One region of the Microcoleus sp. Pol12B4 genome, then DNA from elsewhere that is predicted to be linked to it. Evidence: riboswitches for the same ligand, from Rfam matches in the RefSeq annotation. Region 1 holds a riboswitch; the other holds the start of a gene.
What was found. Region 1 has a riboswitch for cobalamin ahead of QUA38_RS16665 (hypothetical protein). Riboswitches for the same ligand answer to the same signal wherever they lie in the genome.
Positions count from the first base shown of each region.

Region 2: it holds a riboswitch for cobalamin, as region 1 does, so the genes downstream of both, QUA38_RS07240 (DUF1636 domain-containing protein) here and QUA38_RS16665 (hypothetical protein) in region 1, are expected to answer to the same signal.

Region 1 is NZ_JAUBQR010000116.1:7,072-18,366, forward strand. Features, by position in the region: gene QUA38_RS16645 (antibiotic biosynthesis monooxygenase) at 1-159, opposite strand, end outside; gene QUA38_RS16650 (diacylglycerol/polyprenol kinase family protein) at 367-1,068, shown strand; gene QUA38_RS16655 (ABC transporter ATP-binding protein) at 1,228-2,076, opposite strand; gene QUA38_RS16660 (methyltransferase domain-containing protein) at 2,287-3,153, opposite strand; gene QUA38_RS16665 (hypothetical protein) at 3,173-3,613, opposite strand; cobalamin riboswitch at 3,769-3,913, opposite strand; gene QUA38_RS16670 (ABC transporter substrate-binding protein) at 4,364-5,743, opposite strand; gene QUA38_RS16675 (PspA/IM30 family protein) at 5,847-6,653, opposite strand; gene QUA38_RS16680 (hypothetical protein) at 6,650-7,039, opposite strand; gene QUA38_RS16685 (leucine-rich repeat domain-containing protein) at 7,075-7,821, opposite strand; gene QUA38_RS16690 (SPFH domain-containing protein) at 7,912-10,005, opposite strand; gene QUA38_RS16695 (DUF2207 domain-containing protein) at 10,406-11,295, opposite strand, start outside.
Region 2 is NZ_JAUBQR010000034.1:3,087-14,381, reverse strand. Features, by position in the region: gene QUA38_RS07275 (ATP-binding protein) at 1-757, opposite strand, end outside; gene QUA38_RS07270 (slr1659 superfamily regulator) at 906-1,250, opposite strand; gene cynS (cyanase) at 1,697-2,140, shown strand; gene clpX (ATP-dependent protease ATP-binding subunit ClpX) at 2,368-3,750, shown strand; gene QUA38_RS07255 (type IV pilin-like G/H family protein) at 3,807-4,409, shown strand; gene QUA38_RS07250 (serine/threonine-protein kinase) at 4,401-5,675, opposite strand; gene QUA38_RS07245 (serine/threonine-protein kinase) at 5,759-7,720, opposite strand; cobalamin riboswitch at 7,929-8,075, shown strand; gene QUA38_RS07240 (DUF1636 domain-containing protein) at 8,098-8,508, shown strand; gene cobW (cobalamin biosynthesis protein CobW) at 8,873-9,907, shown strand; gene QUA38_RS07230 (GTP-binding protein) at 10,090-11,061, shown strand; gene QUA38_RS07225 (WD40 repeat domain-containing protein) at 11,049-11,295, shown strand, end outside.

The sequences.
Region 1 (11,295 bases):
CCACGCGGAGAAATGAACAATTTTGTTCGGATCGTTGTCATACTTCAAGACCTGATAGGAGCGCTCGCCAGCTTCTTTTCGGATGCTTTCAGCACGATCGAATACCTGTTTCCAAGCTTCATAATTTTCTACTTCATGAATAATTAAGACATACTGCATAGTAATCAGATTCTCTGAGCCTCTCAAAACTTCAAACGACTAATTTTATTAGACTAACTCACCTTGTTTCCAAAACCGACCACAGGAGAGCGAGTAAATTATACCGTAGCGACGGTTGAAAATCCTCCCAACACCGAACAGAGCGATCGCGCTTTACGTTTAAAGTAGTAAAGAGTGCCTGATGTAAATAAGTTTTTCCTAAATATCGTGTCTATATTTTCTGAAATTCCGACTGTGTGGTTGCAAATTTCCCTCGTGGGAGTCTGGTTGGGTTTGATTTTACTGGTAGCTGAGGGCTTAAATCGCTTTACTTCTGTGGATGCTGAGGTATCGCGGAAGGTGGTTCACATCGGTACTGGGAACGTGATTTTGCTGGCTTGGTGGCTGGAAATACCCGATTGGGTGGGGATTTCGGCGGGGGTTTTAGCAGGTGCGATCGCCCTAATTTCTTACCAAGTTCCGATTTTGCCCAGTCTTAACAGTATCAACCGGAAGAGTTTGGGGACTTTTTTCTATGCTGTTAGTATCAGCGTTCTCGTAGCTTGGTTTTGGCCGCTACAGCATCAGGAGTACGCTGCTTTAGGCATTTTAGTCATGGCTTGGGGCGACGGATTGGCTGCTGTCATCGGCCAGAAATACGGCAAACATATTTATCGAGTTTGGGGAATCCAGAAGAGTTGGGAAGGTTCTGCAACTATGTATTTGGTGAGTTTTGCTGTTAGCAGTTTGATTTTGCTGGCGGTTCAAGGCGCAGTTTGGCAAACTTGGGCTGTGTCTGCTGTTGTAGCTTTGGCTGCTGCTACTTTGGAGTCGGTTTCCAAGCTGGGAATTGACAATCTGACTGTGCCGATCGGCAGTGGGGCGATCGCCTTTTTCCTAAATCAATTTTTGATAATTGGTAATGTGTAATCTGAACTTTCCCCCACGGGGGGCGTTGCTGGATACAGGTATGAATTCAAGATTTCGCAATTGCTATAAGCCCGCTTGAGGGTGAGTTTTGTAACTTCAAGCGAAAAGGTGATTCATACCGTGAATCAGTAACGCCAATTATCAATTGTCTAAATCTCGTTAAAGCAGCCGACGTGCTTGTAAAATTTGTTGTTGCCATTGCTCGAAAGCGGGGATTTTTGAGCGATCGTCTGTTGGAAACATCGCCCTTATTTGCTCCATAAGCTCGATCGCCAGCGGTACGCCAAGCTGCAATTGTTCCAACACATCCCGCTGAGCAAAAACGGTTTCCGGTGTTCCTTCTAAAATTAGTTTTCCCCGATCCATTACAAACACCCAATCAGCCCAGCGGTAGATGAAATCGAGGTCGTGACTTGCTAAAAGGATAGTGGTTCCGGCGCTGTGAATTTGTTGGAGTAAACCGATCAGTTGTCGGGTGTGACGCGGATCGAGATAAGCGGTAGGTTCATCTAGCAGCAGCAGTTTGGGCTCCAGAACCATGATATCGGCGATGGAAACCCGCTTTTTCTGGCCCAAACTGAGATTGTGAATTGGTTCGCGGGCGAGTTCGCTTAGATCGAATTGCTCGATCGCCTGCTGCACCTGTTGAGCAATTTCGGATTCTCTTAAGCCTAAATTGTACAATCCATAGGAAATATCTTCTTCTACCGTCGAAGCTACTAATTGATGTTCGGGATTTTGAAAGACGAGTCCGATTTGTTGGCGCAGTTGCATCAAAGATTTGCGATCGTAGCGAAAGGGTTCACCTTGCCAGCTAATAATTCCCTGTTGCGGTTGATACAAGCCATTTGCTAACAGGAAAAAGGTAGTTTTGCCGCAGCCGTTTTGACCGATCAGCCCGCACCGTTTCCCAGCGGGGACTTTTAGATTTAAACCCTGAATTGCCACTCGCGAACCGCAGGGATAGGAGTAGGAAGTGCCAGCGAATTCGAGAATCCATTCAGACATATTCGTTATTTTTTATTTTTTATAGCCTTGTTTCCAGGCTCTGCCTGGGAATAAATACCCGGAGGCGATGCCTCCAATTACCGATTACCGATTTTCATTGTATAGCAATCCTTGCAGCATTCGTAAACTTTTTACCCCACCCCAACCCTCCCCGAACCCGAGGGGAGGGAGTAAGAAATTCAAAAAGGACTTAGGATTGCTATATTTGTGTCAGCCTCGATCTGATTTTGACAACTGCCAAAGTTGCATTTCATAACAGAGATGTTGCTCAAAAAGTTGGCCCGCTTCCAATCCTTCAACCACCAACTTCTTGAACCAGCGGCGAAATATCCAGCGCAGGAATTTGTGGACGGGCGGAACTGTTATCGCAATTAAATCTGCAACATAGATCATCGTATTCAGTCCATACCTGCGGAAAGTATCGACATACAAATCGATAGTAGGCAAAATATGAGCGGAAATATCCTCACTTTTTACTAAAGTGAATCCAGCCTGCTTTAATGCTGCATGAAGTTCCGCAACAACATGACAATTAGAGAACATTCCCTCTGTATAATTAGCATCAGATCGCAGCATATCGGCCAGCAGCACGTAACCACCCTGATTGAGGATTTTGGCGGCACCGTTAGCAATATCAACAGCCGACATATACTGGCTACTTTCGCTAAAGAGAATAAGATCGTAGAAATGAGTTGCTTTGAAGTCTTCAAACCTCGTGAGGTGGAAGATTGCCCGATCGCCAGTACACTTAACAAAGCGCTGCTGTTGAAACGGATCGGGTGCGAGCCCTTCGACTGCAAAACCTCGATCGAGCAAATAAGCCGCATTTCCGCCAATCCCGCAGCCCACATCGAGTATCGTATGAGTGCCTTTGGGAATCGCATCCAACAGTTTTACAGTATAAGCTTGCTGAGCCAGGCGCAATCGTGCGATCGTTAGTTCGTCAGCGGGAACAGGTAGGGTTTCCCAATAGCCATAGTGAAGGTAGGGCGAATCTGTAAGGCCCAAATAGTAATTAAGCGCTGCATTTTGGTAGCGAGTTACTTTGGAAATTTTGATGGATTTTGGCTGCGACATTCGGAAAATTTAGTAAGTTTTAGGATTTCGGGCAGAGTTGAAATTCTTCCCAGCGCTTGCATACTTGTTCATAGCACTCAACAGGAGAAATTGCCAAGTTTTGCAATAAATTGATATCAATCTGACCGTTGGCGATCGACAAAAATATAATTGCTTCCTTGGGTTCGTAGCCAGCAATGATTTGGAGCAAATTTGAAACAGTGTTTTCCTCTATTTCTAGTTGTTGCAAATAAACGGTTGCGTCCAAGTCAGAAATAAATTGCAGATCGTACTTTATAGTATCTACGCTCCAATTCACATAGCCGTTAATGGGAGTATTGATTTTGCAAGCAACCAACCCCCGTCCTCGATGCAAAAAGCCATTCCAAGCAGTATGTCCGATCGGCAAAATATTCTGGTGAATAAACAAGTTTTGCCAGTAGCCAAAACTACCCTGCCAAACACTATCTTCGATTCGCATTTTTTTCCATTAAAATAAGATACGCTTCAGAACAAAGAGCGAATTACAGCAGCGTTCATCTGTGTTTATCTGCTGATGTCTGCGGTTAAAAAAACCCAATCCAATAATTTAAAAAATAATAAACTCACCATCATCCATACCTCGCAGATGAAAAACAACAGGTAAACAAATCGGCGGGCATCCTGACTCAGAGATGCAATGATCTCATTACAGTTGCGGGACAGCGCCGGATTCGCACCGAACTTTCCCCCTTACGTCTGATGTGTGTTTTTCATCAGAGCCGATCGATATACGGGAATATTACCACTATTTGGAAGATTTGACAAAAAAGCGATCGGACATCTGCAACAATTCTTGTGGGGAGTAGGAGTTAGGCATCCTGCCGACCCAAGACTTTCTTTTCAATTCTATGTTGTGATTCGGTGTGTCGCCAGCCATCAGAACCATCTTCCCATTTATAAATTCATGCCGATCCTGAGAATTGACTTCAGCTTCTAGATCTTCTTCAGCCGTGTAGCTTTTGGTTTCAACTGCCGCGATTATATACAACGCTGTCCTTTAATTACCCAATTTACTTGTCTATTAATAATCATGTTAATTAAACATAAAATTCGATTTTAATCATGCTAAGAAACAGGCAAAATGCCTGTTCCACAAAGAGGGAATTTTATTGTGGGATGGGCATCCGGCCCGCCCCTGAAAGGCTGATTGAGAATGTGCAAGATGTGAGGGCGATCGCACTTAACAAAGCTACCGCAGCGGGACAAAGTTATAGCCAGTGCTTCCTCCTTGTTTAACTTGCACTAAAATCGGCTTACCAGCCCGATCGCCCGTGGGCAAAAACTTCACATCCTCGCTCGATCCTGCTGCCGAGAAATTCGGATTTCTGAGTGCTTGTTGCAACCCTTCCCGCGTATTGCTTTGCCCCAAGCCAGCGATGACAGCTTGAGTCGCGTCAAAACTCGTTGCGGTTCGCCAATTTACTACTCCTCCCCAGCGCTGACTGGCATTTTTAGGAAATGGATTGTTGGGATTAGTTTCAGGATGCCAGGGAACGGGCAAAACAAGCCCGTCAACGTCCTTTTGCCCGTCTTTTAGCGTTTGAAAGGTGTAAAGAGTTGAACTGCTGTAAAGCGCCAATTTGCCTTGATTTGCACGGGCTAGATCGATCGCGCGATCGATGCGATCTACGTGGGATGCTACCATCAATCCTTGTGCACCTTGGCTAACAGCATCCGCGATCGCAGTGTTAGGATTAAATGTCGGCGCTGACAAGTCGCAGACAATAGGAACTAATCTCCCACCTGATGCTGAAAGAGAAGCAATAAATTCATCCTTAAACGAAGCTTTGCCAGCAGCTTGAGAGTCGTAGCAGAAGGCAATATTGCTTTTGCCGATTTGTTTGACGATATACTCTGCTAAAGGAGCAGTCATCGATCGACTATTGGGGACTGTCCGAAAAATATAGCTGCCAAAACCTGACAAATTATTCGTACTGCTGGTAGGTGTGATCATCACCAGTTTCTTTTCCTGATAAATTGGAGCGGCTGCTAAAGAGGCATTGCTGTCATTATGTCCGATTACCGCTAGAATTTTGGGGTCATTTGCTAATAGTGCTGCCACTTCTTTTGCAACTTCTGGGCGGTTATTGTCATTGACAATTTCAACTTGCAAACCGACACCGTTAATTCCTCCCCTAGTGTTGATTTCATCTTGAGCTTGGGCGACACCTCGGAGGATTTCTTGGGCGATGTTGGGGTTGCTGCCGCTCGGCACGCTGACGGCAATTTTAAGAGAAGTGCGATCGCTTACTCTCGCGTTATTCAAATAGATTACCGTTTCCGGATCGTTGCGATTTTGTTGCAGCGAAGCCTGAAATTTTTGAACAGCTTCTTTGTAATCTCCTTTGGCAAAAGCTGTAACGCCTGCTTGCTTTTCGGCTGTTGTTTGCGATGTCAGCAATATCTGATTTCCTAAACTCATTCGAGTTGCGATCGCCCCCGATCTATCTGAAATTTTGTCCTTGAATAAACCTGGAATAAACTTGTATCCGCCAAACGCAATTAAGCCGAAGAAAATAATAAAAACAATGGGCGGCGGACTTTTTATTTTGTTAGTATCTTGATACATAATTTGTTCTCCTTATTGCGATATTTTTTACTCTTGAGAGGCAGAGGGTCAGGGTATTCCCAGGGAGAGCCTGGGACGATAAAAAACATCTATAATTATTGGGTCAGTGCCTCTTCTCGTCAATGGGTAAAACCTGCGATTGATTGTACAAATTCAGTTCTAGCAGTCGGCGAGAAATCTCATCGTCCAGCATCATTTGGTCCAGGTCTGCCGTCAGTTTTTCAGCCGGATTTTCCGATAATTCGACTAAGGCATTGGTTTGCAAGTAGCGCTTGTGGATAGATGACTGTGCCTCTTCAAATTGCGATTGCGCTGAATCTGTACTGATGCTGCCGTTCACTTTAGCGATCTCCGCTAATGCCTCATTTACTTCTGACAAATCTTTGAGGTTTTGCAGTTCCATTTTGTAGGTTTCTAAGCGCTGGCGTTCGCGATTCAATTTATCCTTATTGGCAGTCAAAATTTGTTCTGATTGAGCAACTTGCCCTGCTAATGTTGGCAGCCATTTTTCAATCGAGATCGCTTTTGCCATCGCTAAACGTGCGGCTGCTTCATTGCCGTGATAGTTAGCTAGATTTGCCTGCTGTTCTAGTTGGATAAATTCTTGTTTTTTGCTATCATATTTCTGTTTAGTTTGTTGATAACTTGCAGAAATTTGGGCAACAGATTCAGTTAACTTAAGCACGGACTTTTGCATGGATTGCAGCGATTCTTGGGCAACTTGCACTGCAATTTTGTTGTCAGCTTCAATGGGCAATCCCCACAGCCAACTCCACACTGCTTTAAGTTTGTAACTGTTGCGATTGCCGAAAAGTCCATGAATTAATTTGAGGGCGGCCAGTGCTACTATCCCTAAGAAAATAAAAGCCGTTGGGTTGGGATTATTTTGGTTGGGTTTTTGTTGAGTCATTTTGTATTCTCCTGGATGAGTAATATCGTTGACGGTTGTTTTTGAATAAATGAATGATGCAACTGCAGAGGGCGCAGAGTCAGAAAATAGAAAGATAATACTGTTAACATAATCAAACCAGCACTGAAAGTCAATTCATATAATTCATTAATAGATCTCATAAAAGTCATATTATTAGAGTTCATAAAAATCATATTTTTACGAATTGTTGCAATCAGTTTGTTCGCGACAAAATCACCGAATTTTTGTCCACTGTTTCCCGGTTGGGTTTCTAGTGCGATCGCACACAGTCCATTTCCACATAATGCTAGGGCGATGAGCGGACTACAAGTAATTGCGATCGACTTTGGTAAATTCATGTGTTTGTCTACAACTATAAACGTCATAATTTTGTACTCATCATTTTCGGAAATGTAAAAGTTTAGAACACCAATACTTCTTGCCAATTACAGATAGACTCTGGCTTGACAGGGCAAGTTTGCGGAGCGATCGGATTGTCGCCCAGAAAGATATTCGTCAGTTTAGTCAAAGACTGCAAGGGTTTTGTGTTACTGATTTTATTGCTACTGATGTAGAGTACACTCAGTTTAGTCAAGGATTGCAAGGGTGTAATGTTGCTGATTTGATTACCATTGAGGAAGAGCTGATTCAGGTTTGTAAAGGATTTTAGCGGTGTGATGTCGCTGATTTTATTATTGGTCAGAGCAAGCGAAATCAGCTTAGTCAAGGAGCCCAAGGGTTTAATGTCACTGATTTTATTCTTTCCGAGACTGAGCGCAATCAAGTTACTCAAGGATTGCAAGGGTTTGATATCGCTGATTTGATTATTATTGAGACCAAGCATAGTCAGGTTAGTCAAGGATTTTAGCGGTGTGATATTGCTGATTTTCTTGTTGTCGAGGGTGAGTTGCGTGAGACTCGAAAGTTTCTGATTAGCTGCATTGCACTCAGTAGTCCCTGCTTCCTTCAACATCACCTCAACAGTATGTCTAGCTTCTGGACTTAAAGAAGCTTTTGTGCGACACCAATCACCAAATGTTTTGTTTGCGGGTTGCGTTTGTGCCGCGATCGCAGATAACCCACTTCCAGATAATGCTAGGAGAGTAAAACAAGTAATTGCGATCGACTTGGGTAAATTCATCTCTTTGTCTTCAACTATAAACTTCATAATTTTGCACCTCTAATTCTCTGAACAGTAAAATCTTAAACAAAAAGCTTTCAGAGAGGACCGTCGTCCTCTCTACAAATTGCACTCAGCTCAAATACCTAACAATTCACCAAATGCCGAATCAATATCAGTTTCATCAATAGCCTCATACTGAGGAAATGGTGAATGATTAGGAGACTCCAATGACTCCACCGAATGTACTTTTGCTACTGGTGATTCGGCCACAGGTTCCACAACAACAGACTTAGATTTTTTGACATTAATTACAGGTGAATGTAGTCCATTTTCTCCATTCTTACTGGTTTCATTCCGCAGCAACATTGCCATCAAACCATCCAACAAACCCCCACTACCGCCGTTACCATTCACTGTGACATCGGGAACAACGCGAACGCTACCATCCGAAACCGCTTGCATCAATTGCAGCAGCGTGTAACTCTGCGTACCCAAAGCGTTGACACCAACTTGATAAGCATCCGCTTTTGCTTGTCCCATCAGCCGAATCCCTTCTGCTTCACCGCTTGCGTGTTCGATCGCGGCTGTTGCACTCAGTTGGGCAATTTTCACCCCTTGTTCTGCCGCCACCACCTGATTTTGAATGTTGGCGATCGCTGTTGCACGCACCAATTCTTGACGCTGCGACTCTGAAATGCGCTGTACCTCGTAAGTTTTTTCTTGTTCCTGAGCAATTTTGCGATCGGTCAATGTTTGCATCAACTCTGGTGGTGGCGAAATCAAACCGATCAGCGTGTCCACAGCTTGCACGTCGTAGGCCCGCAGGGCTTGACGAACGTGTTCTGCCGCCTCTGCTTGGCGCTGGCTGCGGGCGATCAGGAAATCGAGTATTGTATATTCTTGAGAGGAATTGCGAAAATAATTGCCCACAATTGGACGCAGCACTTGGTCGATCAGATTCTGCATCGAACCTTGCCGCGAAATCACTCTCGGTGCATCCAAAGTACCGACATGAATGATCTGAAAAACTTCTAACTCAAAGGTGAATCCATCAAAAGAAAGCAATTTCAAAGCACTTAACTTGGAGTCGTAGCCGTGTTCTCCGCTGAACCGCGATGTGAAGTTTAAAACAACATCCGTAGTGGGAACAAGTTCTACTTTCATCACTTTTGTATTGATGGGATGTTTGCCTGGATAAAGCGGTTCGATCCACACACCTTTATCGCCTTTATTGACAAGATTGCCGTGGGTAAAAGCCACGCCGCTTACGTCTTGCTGCGATTTTCCCACATAGGAAATTACGACCCCTACATAACCGATAGGCACTTCCGTCATATTTACTTGTTCAACTTGCACAAACCAGGGATTGAGGTTCCAAGAACCCGATAGAATGACCTGTTCTTGCAAGCCCCTGCGCCCGCCACCCTTGATGAAAGATTGTGCTTTTTGGAAATTGTCGTGACCGGGAATTATTGGTCCAGCAATTTCACCTTCATCAATCGGAACGCCGTCTAGCACGTTCGCAATTCCCACGCGATCGGGAGCAAGTTTGTATAGTTGAAGTTGCGACGGCTGCATACCCTTTGCAGAGGCATTGGCAGAAGTAATCACCTCAAATACAGCCGTATTGATCCGATAAGTACCAGTTGTGATTATGGCTAGTTGCCGTCCTTTTTCTCCACCGTCGGTGAGAAACTTTCGAGCATTTTGAAAATTGTCGCAATCGACGACTTTGCCTAAAATGCGATCGGAAGGAATGGTAGCTCCGTCATTCGCAATAATTAAACCAATTTCATCTTGAGGAACGACAACAACTGGTTCTTTGCGAATGCTATATTGCCAGGGAAAATAACCAAAATGCCAGCCGGGAGGAAGCGTATCTGCTTGCAAACCTCCTTCGCCATCGAGAGCAATTAATCTACTGGATGGCAAATTTTTGCGGGAGAATTTCTTAGTAACAATTCCCACTTCTCGTTCGCCGATCGCAATTAATCCCAAAGTCCAGCCAATCTTGGGTATAAAGATGAAAACTAGGAACATTGCTCCTACGGGATAAATCCAAATCGGAATGCTAAATCCTTCTGCTTGGGCTGGTTGAACTTCCTGGGCTGGCGGCGGCGGATTGCTTTGAGCGGAAGTTGGCGGGGCAAAAGCGCCTGCTGCTGCGATCGCGGTTGCGAAAGATACTGCTAAGGGTAAAAGTTTGGGAAGCCAACGTAATTTAGTCATAGTTTTTAACCTGTTTTAAGCTCAAATGTACTGAAAAGTTGTTAACTACAATCACTATTCAATAGATTTCTTTGAACGTCAATTCATTAAATTCATTAATTATGTTCATAAAAGTCATATTTGGAGTATGATTGGGCAGGAAGTGCGATTGGTTCATCTCAAAATGAGTGACTAAAATTTCCATCCAATATTTACAAGCGATCGTACAATCTGTAAGAAAGTACGATCGCCCTTATGCAAATCCTGCGCGCTAAACTAACGAGAATACGAAAATTATCAACAATAGTCCTGGACGCGCGGGTAGTCAGAAACCGGGTTTTTGGCGAGAATACTTGGTTACAACCTGCAGATTCAGTAAAAACCTGGTTTCTTTGCTTGTGATGCGTAAGTCTCGTTGATATTAACCGCCACCACCACCACCACCACCACCACCACCACCACCACCGCCACCGCCACCACCGCCACCGCCACCGCCATCATTGTTATCCCTCAAGATTGGCATGACTTCTTCATACTTGTGACGGTAAGAGCAGTTTCGACAGTTGCAGGTAAATTCCTGCTTTCCCGCACTGGTATATGTAGGCTTCAACAAAACTTTATAAGTCCGTTTGAGCTTGAGTGTTTGGCACTCAGGGCAGCGTCGATTATTGATGTCCTCCTTAATGGAGATGCTGATGCAGAAGATAGTTGCTACAATGCCGGGAAACACCACAAAGATTAGTACCCCAAAACTGCCGTCGTGGTCTTCCCCTTGCGAAGAAGATTGAGATTGATTGCCACTTTGTTGCCAACGAGGTTGAGGTACATTAAGAATTGGCTGGGGAAATGCGATCTGCACTTCTAATTCTTGCTGCGGTTGAACAGGCTGACTTGCCACAAATTCAAAGGTTTTAGCATCTACTTTGCGAGGAATAGCTGGCGTACCAAAGTTCCTAAAAAACAGAACTTTACCTGACAAAGCTTCTGGTAATTTTACTCTAACTTTTGCGGCATTAATGGGGGCTTTGCGACCTGATGAAATGGCTTTCCAATAAACTTGAGTATCCTGACCATCTAGCTGCAATCCACCTACTACCCGATATTTGATAACAAAAGTATGTGATTCTGGCGCTTTTAATTGATGTTGCCAGCGAATCCAAAGTTGATTGTTTTCAATCCCGGTCGTACTGGCAATTTTTTGATTATTTTCGGCAACTGTCACATCTTTGATTTCATCGACCTTATCTAAAGGAATATAGCGATATCGTTCATTGGTGTAGTCTGCTGTAAATACATATTTTTGCGTTTCGG
Region 2 (11,295 bases), on a different contig from region 1:
TCTCTGTAAAATTTAGTTGCGGATCGCTGGGGTAGCGATTTCCAAATCTTCCATGGTTGTAAAGCCAGACGCTGACTTTTTCCACATCCAAAGTCCGGGCAGCAGCCTCGGTAATTTCGCGAATTCCCACATTCAGCGCACCGCTGTTGAGAGTCCTCTGCCTACCTAGCTGCAACAAAGCCAAACTCTGGCGGCGGAGACGCTTTTCGCTTTCTTGGAGGGTTTGTTCTGCTTCCTTGCGCTGGGTGAGGTCGTACAAGACGCACAATGCCGTCTGCTGTCCGTTAAACACCAGCGACTGAACCGAGATCATCGCCCAGAAAGCGCTGCCGTCTGATTTTTTGCAGTGGAGTTCGTAGTTTTGCAGGTATCCCTCTTTAGCAAGTGCCTCAAGTACCTTTGGGCGATCGGCGGGGTTGAAGTAAAAGTCTGGAGTGGTGCAGCCGATCAATTTTTCTAGAGGTATGTTCAGGAGAGAAGCCAATTGAGCGTTCGCATACATAATTAAGCCGTCACAGAGGCGAGAAACTAATATCGGCACGGGAGTTGCCGAGGCGATCGCCCGAAACTGCTCTTCGCTGGAACGCAGCGCCAACTGAGCTTTGCTCAGCAAGTGAGCTTCCATCGTATCTGAATGTTCGGTGGTAGTCTCCAGCAAAAGTTCTAGGTCAACCTTTTCGCGCTTCAAGTTTTCAAGTTCCGCACTCAGCCGCTGAACGTCGAATAGTAGCTGTTCTGTCGAGGGTTCTTCCTGCATAGCAATTGAAAATTGGTAATTTTTAGTCGGTTCTGAAGTTTTTTAGGGTTTTGTGCTAGTTTAACTATGACTTATTCCGATTAACTTCAGCCACCCTCATCCTGGTTCCCCGACTTAGCCGACGATTCATCTTTACCTTTTATCGTTGCTATTCGAATTCTAAGTGCAAGGAAGGCATCAGCCGCTGCAAGTTCTTCAGGGATTTGATCTGCCACGGGATCTCTTTAGAGCCTTTGATGGCGATTTGAATATTTTTTTGCTGGCGCACTTTGATCACAAATTTTGAGACAATATTAATTCCAGAGCTATTTAAAAATTCTAGCTTTCGCAAGTCTAGAGTAACGGTGTTTGGGCAGGAGTCAGCCACTTCGTTGAGCAGATCGACGATCGGTGCGTATTCTTCCACCTGGCTGAGTCGGAACGAGCCGCTACAGGTGACTGTTTGCGTAGCGCGATCGTACTGGATCGTGTAATCTTTGGTCTGAATCTCCATACTTTTGTGAGTTGCCGGTTTTGAGTGGTAAAGGGGCTTTGGCTGCGTGAGCGAGGATTGAGCTTCAGGCTAGCAGGATCAAAATTCAGCCGTTTGCCGAATGCCGAAGGCCTTTGCGGGTGTAACTTTTATTACATATACTGCCAACTGTACCATTGTCGTAGGACAGTTATGAGTTATTTTAGGATTTATCGGTTGTGATACCAGTTGGAATAAAGAATGCAACTGTTGACTAGCTCTCAACCCTGGTAGTCATCAGTCATTGCCAATCTAACATTTCAAATCTCAAATCTCAAATTGTATGAGTTGTGGGGGCTAACGAGACCAACTTTTTCTGCTGTTCCGAGCTATCAATTCGATTTTTTTCTCAACTTAACTATTGACAAAACTACCAAAATGTGAGAGATATTTCACATCTAACACAGAAGTGAAGGGGAGAATATTTAATGGCAATTTCAGGAATTACAGAAAAGCTTTTGGCGGCTAAAAAAGCTAAGGGAATTAGTTTTGCAGATTTGGAAAAAGTTTTAGGGCGCGACGAAGTTTGGATTGCCGCGCTTATTTACCGTCAAGCTACCGCATCACAAGATGAAGCCGAGAAAATTGTCTCGGTTTTAGGACTAGATAGCGAGACGGCTGCGGTTCTCTGTGAACCTCCGTTAAAAGGTTCTTTGGATGCCGGAGTTCCAGTAGACCCTCTGATTTATCGCTTCTATGAAATTATCCAGGTTTATGGGATGCCCCTCAAAGCAGTAATTCAGGAAAAATTTGGTGACGGGATTATGAGCGCGATCGACTTTACTTTGGATATCGAGAAAGAAGCAGACCCAAAAGGCGATCGAGTGAAAATAATTATGTCGGGAAAATTTTTGGAATATAAAAAATGGTAAGCCCGTGCCACTTTACTTCCCAGTGAAAATTAAAAATTTAACTTGGATCGAATCACTCATCACTAATGACTAAAGCCTCAAAAGTGTTAACTTAGAAATAGAGATCGCGAAGCTGGACTGGCTTGGGTGTCCGATCGGGAAACCCTTCTAGGGCAAAGCTAAGGTCGCTCCCGCGGCAACTTCCCCAGTCGAAACAAGCAACCGCAACCGTAAATTAAGAGGCAAATATGTCAAAATATGACTCCCATCTCAGATGCTCCTTTTGCGGCAAGTCGCAAGAGTACGTCCGCAAGTTAATAGCTGGGCCCGGCGTCTACATTTGCGATGAATGCGTGGAACTGTGCAATGAAATTTTAGAGGAGGAGTTCTTTGACTCCAGTAAAACAATTGGTCAACAGATTCCCCAATCAGAGGTGCGAGAGTCTCAGGGACAAGGAACGCGGCGCCCGGGTCGATCCAACAAATCGAAAATCGTTTTAGCTCAAATTCCGAAACCAACAGAGATTAAGCAGCATTTAGACAACCACGTCATCGGCCAGCATTCAGCAAAAAAAGTCCTTTCTGTAGCAGTTTATAACCACTACAAGCGCTTGAGCGTTGACCAAGCTAAAGATAGCGAGAAGTCTTCCCCTGACAGCGATGTAGAACTGCAAAAATCCAACATCCTGCTAGTCGGGCCCACAGGTTGTGGCAAAACTTTGTTAGCGCAAAGTTTGGCGCAAATGCTGGAAGTGCCCTTTGCGGTAGCGGATGCGACGACACTGACAGAAGCTGGATATGTCGGCGACGATGTAGAAAATATCTTGCTGCGGCTGTTGCAAATGTCCGATTTTGATGTCGAATCGGCGCAGCGGGGCATTATTTATATTGATGAAATTGACAAGATTGCTCGCAAAAGCGAAAACACTTCGATCACCAGGGATGTATCGGGAGAAGGTGTGCAGCAAGCACTGCTAAAAATGTTGGAAGGAACAGTGGTTAATGTTCCCCCGCAAGGCGGCCGCAAACATCCTTATCAAGATTTTATTCAAGTTGACACTAGCAAAATTCTATTTATTTGTGGCGGTGCTTTTGTCGGTTTGGAAAAAATAGTTGAACAGCGTTTGGGCAAAAAATCTTTGGGCTTTATTCAGCCAACGGAAAGCGACAGCAACTCGACTTTGCCGGCGAAAGACAAGCGGGCGGCTGATATTTTGCAGCAGGTACAGCCGGACGATTTAGTCAAGTTTGGTTTGATTCCTGAGTTTGTGGGGCGGATACCGGTGGTAACGGTGATTTCGCCGCTGGATGAGGCAGCTTTGATGCAGATATTGACTGAGCCCCGGAATGCGCTGGTGAAGCAGTATCAAAAGCTGTTGAAGATGGACAGCGTGGAATTGGAATTCCAGCCGGAAGCGCTACGGGCGATCGCCCAGGAGGCCTATCGTCGCAAAACTGGCGCGAGAGCTCTCCGCAGCATTTTAGAAGAGTTAATGCTGGATGTGATGTACGAGTTGCCTTCTCGCAAGGATGTGGCTAACTGTATGATTACTCCTGAAATGGTCGAGAAGCGATCGACTGCTGAATTGCTGTGGCATCCCGCATGGCACAAACAGCACGAAACTGCATAATTTATAGTTTATAGGGTGCTTGTGGCGCACCCTACAAGCTTGGCAAATTTTAGTTTATGACAGTTAAAAAAATGTCAGTCAATGTAGCTAAAGCCAGTCAAAAATCGAGCTTGTCAGTATCCAGTTTGCTGCCGAGGATTGCAATTTACACCGCGGTTGTGGCTGGCGTCATGGCGTCATTTTACGATTTTCAATTCAATACGATCGTCCCGCCCCCGTCCCCCTCAAGGGGTAAGAATTTTTTTGAAGCCATACAATATATTTCAAGCATCAATATAGCGCAGCAAGCTTACTATGCAGAATACGGTCAATTTAGCGATTCCATTGCAAAATTGGGTATTGGAATTAAAGAAGAGACCAATAACTATTATTACACGCTCGTCTCATCAATGGGCCCGGTTCAAACTAGGCACAATCACAGCAGACCAGCACAATTTGAAAGCGCGATCGCGATTGCCCAACCTAATGATATGAGTATCGAGAAATCTTACACTGGCGCAGTGTTTGCTTTTAAAGAAAAGGGCAGCAATATTATAACAACTATTGCTGCAATTTGCGAGAGCGATCGAATTAATGCAAGTTATGCAGAAACTTGGAATCCGCCAACTTTTGACGGCAAAGAAATTCACTGCCAGCCCGGAACAACTATCTTAAGGTAAGACCTTGAAACTATTTTGCGCCACTCTTTCACCCTCTAAAAAAAATTCAAACTTCCAATTTCCCGGCTTGTCATCCTTTTGAAAATTGTACCAACACCAAGTATTTAATCGATCGCCCGTCGTTTTTAAATAAGATTCACTTTGGGCTGCGGATAGTTTTTGAGGGTTGACAACCTTACAATAACTTCTATATTCTCCTTCTGGCAAGTTAGCAGCGCTTACAGTAAAATAGACTTTTTTGTTTTGCTTCAAAGACCAAACATCCCTAAGTTTCGTTGATTCTAATTCGTCAGTTAACATTACTTGAGTCTTAGGGTTAAAATTTTCTGAGTTGATTACTCGCTTGATATCTACTGCTGTTTGAGGTGCGGGAGATTTCCAAAAAAGCAGAATAAAAATAGCAGAAATTGCTGTTAATACTCCGACTGATATGAATACCAGTTTTAAGTTGTTACGCTGCTGAACTACTTCGAGGGGAATCAAAGCATTTAAGGCGGCATCTGCGGAAGGATAGCGGTGTTTGAAATTAGGTTCCACCATTTTTTGCAGCCAGTCAAGGAATTCTGGAGTTAGCTGCGGCAAGTGATGTTTAAAATTAATCCGCCCGGTATCGTCCATCAAACTGCCAATTTCAGTAGAATTGATGCCGATTAGCAAGCAAATTAGCGTCGCGCCGAGACTGTATAAATCAGATGCAACAGTTAGCTGCCGATTGAAAATTTGTTCTGGTGGCATAAAGCCCAAAGTGCCTTTAACAACGCTGCTGGCGGCCACTTCTCCCCCGCCGATTCTAGCAAATCCGAAATCGACAAGGCTGACATTCAGGCGATCGTCCACCAAGATATTTTCCGGTTTTAAATCTCTGTGAATCACTGGAGGAACGCGGTTTTGCAAGTATTTGAGAATTTCTAAAACAGAGATAGCAATTTGCTTGGTTCGCTGCGGTGTTAGCTGACGCAAAATAGCGAGAGAGTTGGCATTTTTGTATTCCTGAACCATGCAGAAACCCGAGGCAGTTTGGAAGGAATCTAAATAGCGCGGAATGTTGGGATGATCCAGTTCTCGCAAAATCTTAATTTCTTGTTCGCACGCTTGATATTGAGCCCAATTAGCGCCTGTTTGGGCAAATTGAAATTGTTTGACAGCGACGGAACGTTGGGTATTAATTTCGGTAGCGAGATAGGTAACTCTCCCGCCGGCGCGATTGTGTCCGAGTTCGCAAGTTACTTGATAGCCGTAGTTAGAAAAGTCAGGAAAAGCGTCCATAAATTTGTAATGTCTGTAGTAATGACTTCAGTCTTTAAAATTCTTGAATAATCTGAACTAAAGTTATTCGTAGGAACGGTTGATTATGGTTTAATCAAAAATGGCTTGGATTGGCGGTAGGCAGCAATCATTCTGTTTCTTTTAATAACAATTAAGTAAAGTAATGGAATAGCGGTGACGAGGAGAGGAGCAGTCGCACTTGCTGCTAAAACTAAAACTTTTAAGGGTTCGATCGATCCCATTTCATTTGCCAACCTTAAGTACCGTTGAAATACGGCTCCTAAAGTGATGTAAAATCCAGCGGTGAGAAATGCGATTGCTACAGCATCTTTCTTGAAAAAACCTCTTTTAATCTGTTCGTCACTCCTGGCTTTAGCTAAGGTATAAACTACCTTAAAACAACCCAAATTAGTAACTAAAAGGACAAATATCACTGCTATGCTCGACGGTAAATTAAAGACAATCCAAAGTCCACAAGCTACAAAAGCCAGGATTGTCAAACTCCTACTCTTCTCAAAACCACCTGAAGCACCAACTATAGCTGAAATCACCAAACAAAAAATTAAAGCGATTTCTTTACCCGTACTATTACCAAAAACACTACCAACAAGTGAGGAAAAAGTAGTCGTTGCAAGAAATATTACTGTAATTCCTAAAGTGGCTCCTAAGATAGATTGAAACCAATTTACAGTTTTATTTACTTTTGTATATAGAGTCTTTTCTTTTTCTGTGTAGAGCGTCTTTTCTGCTGCCGCAAAACCCGGAAGTAGCACAGCTATTAATGTAAAAAACATCCCTCGATCCATCGGGTTGCTTAGCAGCCAACCTACGCAGACAAACACCAACATAAAACTCCCTCTATCTTTAAACAAATATGGCATTTGCTTGGGTTCTAGAAGAGGAGCTGTTTTAACTTGAATCTCAATTTTATGGGTATCTGGATCGGAATTAACGTGGAGTATCATCTGGCGATGATAAATTTTACTTGCTAGCAATTTGCTCGTATCTACCGTTATTTTGCACCTGACCTCATTGCCCTCAAATTTTGGCGGTTCAAAGGAGATGCAAGGGTGGTCGTAAGGAGTATGTGGCGGATCGTTCGGATGCGGTGCTACTTCCCATCGACCTGCTAAAATTGTATCGGGAATAGGGTTGCTAACGGTAACGAGTTGTGTTACTTTGTCTCCATATTCTGCGGCGGTGAATTGAATGCGATCGCGCTCAATTCTAACTTTCGGCAAGCTGCTGACATCCAAAGATTCTAGCGCAGTTAAAGCATCCGCAGCCGATGGATATCTGTCTTGCAATCTCGGCGCTACCATTGTTTCCAGCCAGTTCATCCAACCACGCTGTAACGGCGGGACTAAATGCCGGAAATGAATGCTATAATTATCATCAATCAAGTTGCCTATTTCCCCCGATTGTGTACCACTTAATAAGCAAATTAGCGTCGCTCCCAAGCCGTAAAGGTCGGATGCTTTGGTTAATTTTCGGTTGAACATTTGTTCCGGTGGCATGAATCCCATCGTGCCTTTGACGACGCTGCTAGCCCCGATATTTCCACCTCCTAGCCTAGCAAAACCAAAGTCAACTAAATAAACATTAAGTTCGTCATCTATCAACAAGTTTTCTGGCTTAATGTCGCGGTGAATTATCGGCGGTTTCTGAGATTGCAGGTCAACTAAAATGTCTAAGGCTGCGATCGCGATTTCTTTGATATCCGGCAGGGAAAAAGTCTGCGCGACAGCAGATTCGGCATTTTTGTATTCCTGCATCATGCAGAAACCGCTGTCAGTTTGAAAAGAATCCAGATAGCGGGGAATGCCCGGAAAATCCAGTTTTTGCAAAACTTTAACTTCTTGTTCGTAAGCTTCGTATTCTGCCCAGCTAGCGCCTAATTGGGCAAATTGAAATTGCTTAATTACAACTAATTTTTGAGTATTCGTATTTTTTGCTAAGTATGTAACTCTGCCGCCGAGACTGTTGTGTCCGAGTTCTTTTTCAATCTGATAGCCGTGAGGGTAAAAATCGGGGAAGGCGTTCATATAGTTTGTAGTAATGTTCTTGTGGGAGGGGCTTCTAGTCCGTCATTAACAGGTAAGATGCCTGTTCCACAACAAACAGCGATTTTTTTTTGATGGGCTTTTATCCTGTCAGCAACAGGCAAGATGTCTGTTCCACAAAGAGTTATTTTTTTTGCATGGATCGACATTACCAACATAACTTTTTTCCAAAAATGCGGCAAGTGCGGTATGATGTGATTTTGCGATCGGTTCTAGCGGAGAGCAGCCGTTAGAGGAAACGGGGAAAGTTCGGTGCAAGTCCGGCGCTGTCCCGCAACTGTAATGAAACCCTTGTGGTTTCTCAAGTCAGAATGCCCGCCGATATCTAACTCACTTTTGAACGCATCTGCGAGGTACGGATGATGGATGGAATTAACACGGCTGTACGCACAAAGCACAGTCTATTTGTTTGCACTGCTTGCGCTAGTGTTTGGAAAAACGGCAAGCGCGAAGGTAAAAGCGGCGGTCAACAATTCATGGAAAATTTGTCGCAACTCGCTAAAGATTGGGAGTTTTCTGATAAGTTTGAAATTCAAGAGGTTGAGTGCATGAGTGCTTGCAGTCACTCTTGTGCGGTGTCTTTTGCTGCTGTTGGAAAGTACACTTATCTGTTTGGTGATTTACCAGCAAATGAGTCGGAAAGCGTCGAGGCGGTACTCGAGTGCGCGGGTCAATACTATGCTAAACCGGACGGTTTGTTGCCTTGGTCTGAGCGTCCTCAAGCTCTGAAAAAAGGTGTTTTAGCAAAAATTCCACCGCTGGCAAATTAGAGCCTTTCTCGTTACCATGCTCTGCCCATTGCTGACAACTTAACGTCAAACCATCGTCTCTCTTGTTTTTATCGAAATCTAGATCCCCCCTAACCCCTTAATAAGGGGGGACAAGAAATATTCTCAAAGTCCCCCTTCTTAAGGGGGATTTAGGGGGATCTAGACTTTGCCTAAAAGCGACTTTTATTGTAGGTTTCAGTCTTAAGTTGTTACCTACGATCTCGGCCTGGTAAGGCATACTCAGAGGATCTGCTTCGTATTAAAAGCGCTCCTTTATTCCAGCGAGGCAGAGCCTCTAGATCAGCATTCCCAGGCTCTGCCTGGGAACGAGATATCCCACCATCAAATAAGCACAAAATTATCAATGCACAAAATTCCTGTTACTGTCATCACTGGTTTTCTTGGTAGCGGCAAAACTACTTTAATTCGCCACTTATTGCAAAATAATCAAGGTCGCCGCATTGCTGTTCTGGTGAACGAATTTGGCGAAATCGGTATTGACGGAGAATTGCTGCGCGATTGCCAAGTTTGCGACGAAGAAGAAAATGTTAGCAGCAATATTGTTGAACTAACAAATGGTTGTCTTTGCTGCACTGTTCAAGAGGAATTCTTGCCGACTATGCAGGAATTGTTGAAGCGCCGAGAACAAATTGATTGTATCTTAATTGAGACTTCGGGCCTCGCACTTCCTAAACCTTTAATTCAAGCTTTTCGCTGGCCGGAAATTCGTACGGGTGCTACTGTAGACGGTGTGGTTGCTGTTGTCGATTGCGAAGCTATTGCTAGCGGTACTTTTGTCGGTGATATCGATGCTTTGATGGCACAGCGACAGGCTGATTCTAGTTTAGATCACGAAACTCCGATCGAGGAATTGTTTGAAGACCAGTTAGCCTGTGCCGATATGGTACTTTTAACGAAGGTCGATCGCGTAGATGCGGAAACTCACCAGAAAGTCCAAAGCTGGTTGCAGCAAGAGTTACGTCCGAGTGTGAAAATTGTGCCTTGCAAAGGTGGCGAAATTAACCCCGATGTGCTAATGGGATTTAATGCGGCGGTTGAGGATGATTTGGAGTCTCGTCCGAGTCACCACGACACTGAGGAGGAACACGAACATGATGATGATATTAACTCGACTTACTTTATTGCCGATCGCGAATTTGAACCTGAAGCATTGGTGAAAAAACTGCAATCCTTGATGCAGCAGGAGGAAATCTATCGGATTAAAGGATTTGTGGCGGTTCCCAAGAAACCGATGAGGATGGTGTTGCAAGGTGTGGGTTCGCGGATAGAATATTTTTACGATCGCCCTTGGCAACCTTCCGAACTCCGCCAAACCAAATTAGTGCTGATCGGTCGAGAGTTAGAGCGCGATCGAATTGCAGCTATGATTAACAACTAATTGTCCTCTGAGAGGGGCGGGTTTATCGATATTTTGAATTGCAGCAAATATTATTGGTAAAACTCGCCCCGACAAGCTCTCACCAACCATTTATTAATATTATTTGATATTGTGGGCGCTACCAGCAGGTCTGGTGTACAATAGCGATAATGGTTATCATTGTACAATAATCGAGGTCAAGTATGGTGACTGCTAGGGCGATCGAATCAGTTCCTGTTACCGTTCTCACAGGCTATTTAGGTGCAGGCAAAACCACGCTGCTCAACCGAATTTTAACACAGGAACACGGCAAAAAAGTTGCAGTCATCGTCAACGAATTCGGCGAAGTAGGCATCGACAACCAACTGATAATTGATGCCGATGAAGAAATTTTTGAGATGAACAACGGCTGCATTTGCTGTACAGTCAGAGGCGATTTAATTAGGATTATCGGCAACTTGATGAAGCGGCGAGACAAATTCGATCACATAGTCATCGAAACCACAGGTTTAGCCGACCCCGCACCAGTAATTCAAACCTTTTTTGTAGACGAAGATATGCGGAATCAATTGCTGCTAGACGCAGTTGTCACCGTCGTCGATGCCAAGCACATCTGGCAGCACTGGGACGCCGACGAAGCTCAAGAACAAATTGCCTTCGCTGATGTAGTTTTGCTCAACAAAACTGATTTAGTGACTGACGAAGAATTGGCAGAATTAGAAAAGCGAATTCGCGCCATGAATGCAATGACCAAAATTTACCGTACCCGCAACGCTGAATTAGCAATGGAGGCTTTGTTGGGCGTTAAAGCATTTGATTTGAACCGCGCATTAGAAATCGAACCTGACTTTTTGGGCGAACATACTCACGAACACGATGAAACAGTTACCTCCGTAGCCATAGTAGAATCCGGCGCCCTTGACCGCAACAAATTTAGCGATTGGATGGAGGAATTGTTGCGAACTCAAGGCCCGAATATCTTTCGGACAAAAGGCATTTTGAATGTAGCCGGAGACAATAAGCGATTTGTTTTTCAAGGAGTACACATGGTGTTCGATGGCCACCCGGATAGACCTTGGAAAGCCACCGAAACTCCGAAAAATGAACTCGTATTCATCGGCCGCCACTTAAACGAAAATCAATTGCGAGAGGATTTCCGTCGGTGTCTAGTTTAAAAAGTAGCGAACAAACCCTGGAATTTCACGCCGAAGCAATGCTGTCTGACTACGTAACTGCTGTTACTTGGTCGCCGGATGGTACAAGTTTAGCAGTCTGTTCTGCTGCGGGGGAAGTGATGCTGGCGGCAGTAGGGGAAGTTAATGAATTGTCCTTGCAAACACTACAAAGTGCCACGGGTAAGTCAGCCGATTGTTTGTCTTTTTCCCGCGACAGTCAATTCCTAGCTGCTG